DNA from 2 places in the Streptomyces sp. NPDC000880 genome. Region 2 is predicted to be linked to the other one. Evidence: riboswitches for the same ligand, from Rfam matches in the RefSeq annotation. Region 2 holds a riboswitch; the other holds the start of a gene.
The links. A riboswitch is a leader RNA that binds a small molecule or an ion and turns the genes downstream of it on or off. The one in region 2 is predicted to bind cobalamin.

Region 1: another riboswitch for cobalamin. It lies ahead of ACWDO5_RS24945 (ribonucleoside-diphosphate reductase subunit alpha); the one in region 2 lies ahead of ACWDO5_RS28625 (cobalamin biosynthesis protein).

What each region holds. Positions count from the first base shown of each region.
Region 1 covers NZ_JBSFMS010000089.1:19,942-24,665, forward strand. Annotated here, with positions in the region: gene ACWDO5_RS24940 (ribonucleotide-diphosphate reductase subunit beta) at 1-353, opposite strand, end outside; gene ACWDO5_RS24945 (ribonucleoside-diphosphate reductase subunit alpha) at 461-2,824, opposite strand; cobalamin riboswitch at 2,967-3,091, opposite strand; gene ACWDO5_RS24950 (GNAT family N-acetyltransferase) at 3,144-3,644, opposite strand; gene ACWDO5_RS24955 (hypothetical protein) at 3,664-4,329, opposite strand; gene mctP (monocarboxylate uptake permease MctP) at 4,427-4,724, opposite strand, start outside.
Region 2 covers NZ_JBSFMS010000118.1:14,845-19,568, forward strand. Annotated here, with positions in the region: gene ACWDO5_RS28620 (cobyric acid synthase) at 1-1,051, opposite strand, end outside; gene ACWDO5_RS28625 (cobalamin biosynthesis protein) at 1,048-2,013, opposite strand; cobalamin riboswitch at 2,118-2,260, opposite strand; gene ACWDO5_RS28630 (hypothetical protein) at 2,395-2,619, opposite strand; gene ACWDO5_RS28635 (anion permease) at 2,632-3,885, opposite strand; gene ACWDO5_RS28640 (class II aldolase/adducin family protein) at 4,156-4,724, shown strand, end outside.

The DNA.
Region 1 (4,724 bases), on a different contig from region 2:
GACGGGATCTCCTCGACCGCGTCGAAGGCGGCCGCGCGGTCGTCCGGGTCGGGGAGGTAGGTGTCGAGCAGCGTCAGATAGAACTGGACGTGCACAGCCTCCTCGAAGAGCTGGCGGCTCAAGTACAGCCGCGCCTCCGGGGAGTTGATGTGCTTGTAGAGGGTGAGCACGAGGTTGTTGGAGACGATCGAGTCGCCCGTCGCGAAGAACGCGACCAGCCGGCCGATCATGTGCTGCTCGCCCGGCGAGAGCTTGGCGAGGTCGGCCACGTCGGAGTGGAGGTCGACCTCTTCGACGGTCCAGGTGTTCTTGATCGCGTCGCGGTAGCGCTCGTAGAAGTCCGGGTAGCGCATGGGGCGGAGAGTCAGCTCGAAGCCGGGGTCGAGCAGATTCTTCTTCGGGGTGACCGCCGGCGCGGAGCGCCGTTCATCGGGGGTGGTGGCCGGGTGACGGGTGGGCATTACTGGCAGGCCTCGCAGGACTCGGGGTTCTCCAGGGAGCAGGCGACGGCGTCGGGGTCGGCCGCCTGCTGTACCGGGACGGGGGTGGCGGACTGAGCCGCGCGGGCGATCCGCGTCGCCGGGCGGGAGCGCAGGTAGTACGTCGTCTTCAGGCCCTGCTTCCAGGCGTACGCGTACATCGAGCTGAGCTTCCCGATGGTCGGCGTCTCCAGGAACAGGTTCAGCGACTGCGACTGGTCCAAGAAGGGGGTGCGCGAGGCGGCCATGTCGATCAGGCCGCGCTGCGGGATCTCCCACGCCGTGCGGTACAGCGCGCGGACGTCGGCCGGGATCCAGCTGAAGCCCTGCACCGAGCCGCTGGACTCGCGCAGCGCCTCACGGGTCTGCGCGTCCCACACGCCGAGCTTCTTCAGCTCCTCCACCAGGTAGGCGTTGACCTGGAGGAACTCACCGCTCAGCGTCTCGCGCTTGAAGAGGTTGGAGACCTGAGGCTCGATGCACTCGTACACCCCCGCGATCGAGGCGATGGTCGCGGTCGGCGCGATGGCGAGGAGGAGGGAGTTGCGCATGCCGCTCTCGGCGACGCGGGTGCGCAGCGCGTCCCAGCGCTCCGGCCAGTTGAGCGCCACGTCGTAGTGGTCGGGGTGCAGCATGCCACGGGCCGCGCGGGTCTGGGACCAGGCGGGCAGCGGGCCGTTGCGCTCGGCGAGGTCGCAGGACGCCTCGTAGGCGGCGAGCATGATCCGCTCGGCGATCTTCGTGGACAGCGCCTTCGCCTCGGGCGAGTCGAAGGGGAGGCGGAGCTTGAAGAAGACGTCCTGCAGACCCATCGCACCCAGGCCCACCGGACGCCACTTGGCGTTGGAGCGGCCTGCCTGCTCGGTCGGGTAGAAGTTGATGTCGACGACCCGGTCGAGGAAGGTCACGGCGGTACGGACGGTCTCGTCCAGCCGCTCCCAGTCGATGTCTCCCGACGCGAGCACGAACGAACCGAGGTTGACCGAGCCGAGGTTGCAGACGGCCGTCTCCCCGTCGTCCGTCACCTCCAGGATCTCGGTGCACAGGTTCGAGGAGTGGACCGTGTGGCCCGGCTCCGCCGTCTGGTTCGCGGTGCGGTTGGAGGCGTCCTTGAAGGTCATCCAGCCGTTGCCGGTCTGGGCGAGCGTACGCATCATCCGGCCGTACAACTCCCGCGCGGGGATGGTCCTGCGGGCGAGTCCCCCGGCCTCCGCCTCGCGGTACGCCGCGTCGAACTCGTCGCCCCACAGGTCGACCAGATCCGGCACATCGGAAGGTGAGAACAGCGACCAGTCGGCGTCGGCCTCGACGCGGCGCATGAACTCGTCCGGGATCCAGTGCGCGAGGTTGAGGTTGTGCGTACGCCGCGCGTCCTCACCGGTGTTGTCGCGCAGCTCCAGGAACTCCTCGATGTCCGCGTGCCAGGTCTCCAGGTAGATCGCGGCGGCGCCCTTGCGCCGGCCGCCCTGGTTCACGGCCGCGACCGAGGCGTCGAGGGTCTTCAGGAACGGCACGATGCCGTTGGAGTGGCCGTTGGTGCCGCGGATCAGTGAACCGCGGGCGCGGATGCGGGAGTAGGAGAGGCCGATGCCGCCCGCGTGCTTGGAGAGGCGCGCGACCTGGTGGTAGCGGCTGTAGATCGAGTCGAGCTCGTCCATCGGGGAGTCCAGCAGATAGCACGAGGACATCTGCGGGTGGCGGGTGCCGGAGTTGAAGAGGGTGGGCGACGAGGGGAGGTAGTCGAGGCGGCTCATCAGCCCGTACAGCGCCGCGACTTCGTCCAGGGCGCGCGCGGAGGTGTCCTCGGCCAGTCCGCAGGCGACGCGCAGCATGAAGTGCTGCGGGGTCTCGATCACCTGGCGGGTGAGGGGGTGCCGGAGCAGATAGCGGCTGTAGAGGGTGCGCAGCCCGAAGTAGCCGAAACGGTCGTCGGCGTCCTGGTCCATCAGAGCGTCGAGACGGGCGGCGTGGAGCGTGACGAACTCGGCCGTGCGGTCGGCGATCAGGCCCTCCCGGTGGCCGACCGCGACCGAAGCGGAGAAGGACACCGCGCCCTGTCCGGCGGCCTCGTCCGCGATGTGACGGGTCAGCAGGCGGGCGGCGAGCCGGGAGTAGGCCGGGTCCTCGGAGATCAGCCCCGCGGCGGCGTCGGTGGCGAGGCTGCGCAACTCGGCCGCGTCCGACCGGGCGTTGCGGCCGCGCAGCGCGGCGGCGGCGACGCGTCCCGGGTCAGTGTCCGGCAGATCGGCGGTGAGATCGGTCAGGGTCCGCAGAAGCGCGGTCCCGGGGCCGTCGACAGCATGCTCTGCGATGCCTGAAGCCGGATCGGCTGGCGCGATGGTCACGTGGTGCTCTCCCTCGCTCGGCTCTGGGCCGGCGGGGGAGGGGAGGGCCGCGGGGGCGTACGTACCCGGAAAATGGCAGCACACCGCACGGCATCCACCGACCCAACCGCGAGGCCCGGATGTCTCGGCACCCGGTTCGGTCGAGCCGGATGCACCGTCGGCAGGTCTTCGGACTGGTGGGTACGACAAAGCGCACCACAGCACACCGTTGCGGGACAGTTCCGGATTCCCACCGGATTCCCCTGCGGCGACAGCGAGCATGAGCATACATGTGGGGGCCGCTGGATGCGGCACCCCCCACATGTTGTGTCGTAGCGGGCTACAGCTCCAACGCGTAGGTCAGCAGGGTGATCCCGGGGACGGGCTCCCAGTCCCGGTCGGGCGTACGGACGAAGCCCATCCGCTCGTAGATCCGGTGGGCGGCGAGCATGCCGTGCTGCGTCGACAGCACGAGCCGCCGGCACCCCTCGACGCTTCGGGCGCGTTCGACGCACGCCCGCACAAGGGCCTCGCCGGCACCCCGTCCACGGGCCTGCTCGGCGACTGCGAGCATCCGGAACTCGGCCTCGCCACAGCGGGCGATATCGGCCCACTCCCCGCCGCCCGAGACAAAGGTCACGCCACCCAGCAGGCGGCCGCGACCGTCGACGGCGACGAGCACCTCGGCCTCGGCGGCCCGCCGCGCCACATCCCGCAGCACATGCAGATACGAATCGTCCTCGCCGAAGTGCAGCAGCCCGTCGCCCAGATAGGCATGGGCGGTGATCTCGCCCAGCTCGGTGTACTCCTTCGGCCGCACTGCCCTGATGGTGATGTCCATGGGCGCAGTGTGGACCGGGTCAGCCGCTCACGCCCACCTCATTGTTGGGGGCGCCGTCGCCGGCCGGGGGCAGGTCGCCGCGCTCGACGGGCGTTTGTCCGCCGACGTCCCCGGCCGGGGGCAGGACCTCGTCCAGCTCACGGTCGTCGGCGAGGTGGGCCGCCTCGGCGGCCTCGCGCAGGACGTCGCGCTCCACCTGAGTGCCGGCGCTGATCTGGATCCGCAGACCGTTCTCCGTACGGACGTACTCATGGCCGCTGTCCGAGGTGCGGTACCAGCCCTTGCCGTCCTTCGCGCAGGGTGCGCCGGCCGGTCCGACCGCGCCCGTGGCCGACCCCATCGGGAGTCCGGCGCAGTTCGCCTCGTCCACCTCGCCCCGGTCGACCAGGAGCGTGATCTGCCCACCGGTCTTCGAGACATACGTGGCCGAGAAGCCGTCGCCGCCGATGACACCCACAGACTGCCGCGCCAGCTCGAAGCCGTCGGACCGCGTCACATACACATGCTCGGGCAGGGTCTGCAGCGCGCGGGCGCGCGCCTCAAGCTCGGACCGCTCGGGCACGGGACCGCTGGTGCTCCCCGTACCGTCGCTGCCCCGAGTGCCGCTGTTGACCGCTGCCTCCGTCCCGCAGCCGGCAAGGGCGAGGGTGAGCAGCACAAGCGACAAACGCGCGCGACGTCTCATGCGCACATTCTTTCGCAGGTACGGCGAGGGCCGCCGCGTTCTCCCGTGGGAAGCGCGACGGCCCTCGACCGGGTGAGGCCCGGTGACCGGGTCGGTCTCAGTGACCGGCGCCCGCGGTGGCCTTCGGCAGCTCCACCTGTACACCCGGGTCGCCCGCGTCCGCCGTGTAGTCCGACGGGCTCGTCTCGTCGACGCCCTCCGGCGCCTTCGCCGCCCGCAGCACGAACGTCAGGACCACCGTCACCACGGCGTTCAGCACGAACGCCGTCAGGCCGATGTAGCCGATCTCGCCGATACCCGGGATCTCTGCCGACGAGCCCCCGAAGTGCTTCTGGGTCGGGCTCGCCACTCCGTACGCGGCCGCCGTGCCGTAGATCATGCCGACCGCCCAGCCC
Region 2 (4,724 bases):
GCAGCTGGAAGCCGCCGCAGATGCCCAGTACGGGCCTGCCCTCGGCCGCTCGCCGCTTCAGCGCGTCCGCGAGGCCCCGCTCGCGCAGCCACTCCAGGGCGCGCACAGTCCCACGGGTGCCCGGCACGACCACCAGGTCGGCGTCGACGAGTTCCTCGGACCGGTCCACGAACCGCACGACGACGCCTGGTTCGGCGGCCAGGGCGTCCACGTCGGTGAAGTTCGACATCAGCGGCAGCGCGCACACGGCGACGCGCAGCACGTCCTCGCCGACGGGCGGCGCGACCACCGACTCCCGTACCGCGCCGCGCAGAGAGACGTGCAGCCCGTCCTCCTCGTCGATGCCGAGGCCGTGCGCGAAGGGCAGCACTCCGTACGTGTGCCGCCCGGTCAGCCCGTGCAGCATCTGCAGGCCCGGCTCGAGCAACGACACATCGCCCCGGAACTTATTGACCAAGTAGCCCGCGACCAGCGCCTGGTCCTCGGCGCCGAGCAGCGCCGTCGTACCGAAGAAGGAGGCGAAGACGCCGCCGCGGTCGATGTCTCCGACGACCAGCACCGGGAGCTGTGCGGCCCGTGCGATGCCCATGTTCACGATGTCCGTACGCCGCAGATTGATCTCGGCCGGACTGCCCGCCCCCTCGCAGATCACGGCCTCATACGTGCCCCGCAGCTCTTCCAGGCACTCCACGACCGTACTCAGCAGGGCTTCCTGCCGCCCGCCGTGGTAACCGCGGGCACTCAGCTCGCCGACCGGCCTGCCCATCAGCACGACCTGGCTGGAGCGGTCGCTGCCCGGCTTGAGCAGCACCGGGTTCATCAGTGCGGTCGGCTCCACGCGCGCGGCCTGCGCCTGCATGGCCTGCGCCCGCCCGATCTCCGCGCCTTCGCGCGTCACGAACGAATTGAGCGACATGTTCTGCCCCTTGAAGGGCGCGACCTTCACTCCCTGCCGTACGAGCCACCGGCAGATCCCGGCCGTGACGACGCTCTTGCCCGCGTCGGAGGTGGTTCCGGCGACCAGCAGCCCCCCGGCCTTCCGCCTGCTCATCCTCGCCCCTTTCCGGCGCGCCGCACGCGCAGCGCGTGCCCCGCCACGCGGCCCGCCGCGCAGGCCGCCAGTGTCAGCCAGCCGACGCGGCGCGAGAGCCGCACGGCACGTTCGATGTCGCCGAACTGCACCGGGCGGCCCGTGCCGTTGAGTACGGGACGGTGCTCGACGCGTCCGCCGTACGAGAGGGTTCCGCCCAGCCGTACGCCGAGCGCCCCAGCGAACGCCGCCTCCACCGGGCCCGCGTTCGGACTCGGATGCTTCTTCGCGTCGTCCCGCCATGTCCGTACGGCTCCGCGCGGGTCCTGGCCGGCGAGCACCGCCAGACCCGCGGTGAGCCGGGCGCCCGGCCAGCCGGCCACATCGTCGAGGCGCGCCGAGGCCCAGCCGAACCGACGGTATCTGCGCGACTTGTGGCCGACCATCGCGTCCAGCGTGTTGACCGCCCGGAAACCCACCAGACCCGGCACACCCGCGAGGGCTCCCCAGACCAGCGCGCCCACCACCGCGTCGGAGGTGTTCTCCGCGACGGATTCCACGACGGCGCGGGCGATCTGCTGCTCGTCCAGGCTCTGCGGGTCTCGACCGCACAGATGCGGCAGCCGCTCCCTCGCCACCTCCACGTCCCCGGCGGCGAGCGCGCCGCCGACGGCCCGCGCCTCACGGCCCAGCGATGTGCCGCCGACGACGGCCCAGGTGGCGGCGGCGGTCAGCGCGACGGACGCGGCGGAGCGGCCCTGTATCCCGCGGGCGAGGAGCGCGGCGGCAGCCGCGGCGCCCCCGGCGCACACGGCGGTGTGCAGCGCGCCCCAGCCACGGTGGTCGCGCCACAGAACACGCTCGACGGCGCCCGCCGCCCGTCCGAACGCGGCGACCGGATGCCCCCGGCGAGGGTCGCCGAGCAGCAGGTCGCCGACCAGGCCGGCGGCAGCGCCGTACGCGAAAGTGCGGTCGGCACGCATGGGTTCAGGCCGACATTTCGCCTGGAAGGGCCCTCGTACTCACAGCAGGAACTGAACCGCAGCCGCGCATGGCGATATGTCCTCACTCAGGGTGTCCGCGCCCTGGTTCGACGTGATCGGCGGTGAGAGTTCCTGGCTTCCGGGGGAGTGCTCCCCGGTGACAGTGGCGGGACCGCGCCGGATTCGCACCGGCTTCCTCTTCTGCCGCCGTAGATGGCTTCGGCAGTCCACCACGTGCGGGAACGCCCGTCAACTCGCCTTTGACCTGCGGTGGGACAGTGTGCCGAGCCCCACATCGAAGGCCCAGCAGAGCGCCGGGCCGGGTCACCCGAAGGGGTACCCGGCCCGGCCTTGTGCTCAGTGGTGCTGAGTGAGCCGCCGTCAGACGACGATCAGATAGATCCCGTACGCCACGGCCGCCGCGCAGAGTGCGAAGCAGGCGTACGCGCCCGTGCGCGCCAGGACCGCGGAGCCGCCGCCCCCTGCGGTCGCCGACTCCTGCTTGGTCAGGCCCACGACGCCCAGGGTGAACAGGCCCACCAGGGCGACGGTGGCGACGAGGCTCACGCCGAAGACGGAGCCGAGTGCTGCCCAGTCGATGTTCATGCTGATCTGTCCTTACACCGTGGCCGGCTGCGTCGTCGGCTCGGAGTCGGCCGCGTGGGGCTGAGCCGGGATGGTCGTCTTGAAGTCCTGCGCGGGCGTGCCGGCCGGCGGCGGGCTGACGGCCGCGACGGCGGCTGTCACAGCACCGGCGGGCTCGGCGTCGCCGGCCACGTCGTTGACATTGGTGTGGTCGACCACCTGGCGGCGGGAGACGAACCAGATGGCGGCGCAGGCGCCGATCAGGAAGGCCGCGACGGCGGCGACACCCCAGTCGCCCTGCTTGGTCACGAACTCCGAGCCCGCGGCGACCAGACCGGCGGCCGGCAGGGTCAGGCCCCAGGCGACGAACATCCGGGTGGCGGTGGACCAGCGGACCACGCCGCCCTTGCGGCCGAGCCCCGCGCCCATCACGGCGCCGGAGCAGGAGTGCGTGGTCGACAGCGAGAAGCCGAGGTTGGAGGAGGCGAGGATGACGCTGGCCGCGCTGGTCTGGGCGGCGAAGCCCTGCTGCGGCTGGAGGTCGGTCAGGCCCTTGCCCATGGTGCGGATGATGCGCCAGCCGCCGAGGTAGGTGCCCAGCGCGATCGCGAGACCGGCGGCGAGGATGACCCACAGCGGAGGGTTGGAGCCGGGGGAGAGCACGCCGCCGGCGACGAGCGCCAGCGTGATGATGCCCATGGTCTTCTGTGCGTCGTTGGTGCCGTGGGCCAGGGAGACCAGGCCCGCCGAGGTGATCTGGCCGGCGCGGTAGCCCTTCGCGGTGGCCTTCTCGTCGGCGTTCCTGCCGATCCTGTACGTCAGCCGGGAGGCCAGGAACGCGGCGATGCCGGCGACCAGCGGGGCGGCGATCGCGGGGATCAGCACCTTGGTGACGACGGTTCCGCCGTTGACTCCGCCGACGCCGACGGAGGCGATGGTGGCGCCGATCAGTCCGCCCATGAGGGCGTGCGAAGAGCTGGACGGCAGACCGATCAGCCAAGTCATCAGGTTCCACAGGATGGCGCCGACGAGCGCCGCGAAGATGACCTCTGGTGTGATGCCGTCCTCGGTGACGATGCCGCTGGAGATCGTCTTGGCGACCTCCACGGACAGGAACGCGCCGACGAGGTTGAGCACGGCGGACATGGCCACCGCCGTCTTGGGTTTCAGAGCGCCGGTCGAGATGGTTGTCGCCATCGCGTTGGCGGTGTCGTGGAAACCGTTCGTGAAATCGAACACGAGCGCTGTCACGATCACAATCGCGAGCAGCAAGGTGATGTGTTCCATTTACCCAGGCAATCGTTTGGCGGTATTGGCCCGGCGAACGTAGTTAATCCGAGTGAACGGAAGATGAACTGAGACGGGCGTTGCGGTGTCCTCGAGTGAGGATTCGTCAGTCCACTTGCCGGACGGCGCGGTGCCGGCCCGGTGGCAGCGCGGGGAGAGTGCGGAACCGACGCCGCGCCGAAGCGAAAACGGACCTTTGTGGCGCTTTGCGTGATTTCCGCCACCCCCCTGCGCCTGCGGCGCCCCGTCACCGCCTGACAGGATCGCCGCATGACCGATCAGGTGCGGCAGGACGCGATCGAGCGGGCGTGGGAAGACCTCGTGGCCACGGCCCGCAGGACGGCGGCGGAAGGCCTGGTGGTGGGTACATCGGGCAATGTCTCGGCACGCGTCGGCGGACTCGTCCTGGTCACCCCGAGCGGAGTTCCCTACGACCGGCTCACTCCCGAGGACGCCGTCGCCGTCGATCTCGACGGCAACCAGATCCTCGGCGAGTTCGCCCCCACCAGCGAGCTGCCGCTGCACCTGGAGGTCTACCGCAACACGAACGCCGGCGCCGTGGTCCACACCCACGCCGTGCACGCCACCGCCGTCTCCACCCTCGTCCCCGAGCTCCCGCCCATCCACTACATGACCGCGGCCCTCGGCGGCACAGTCCGTGTCGCGCGGTACGCCCTGTACGGAACCGACGAGCTGGCCGCGAACATGCTCCACGCCCTGCGCGAGCGCACCGCCTGCCTCCTGCAGAATCACGGCACCGTCGCCTACGGCGACTCCCTCGACCGGGCCTACGACCGCACCGCCCAGATGGAGTGGATGTGCCGCGTCTGGCTGACCGC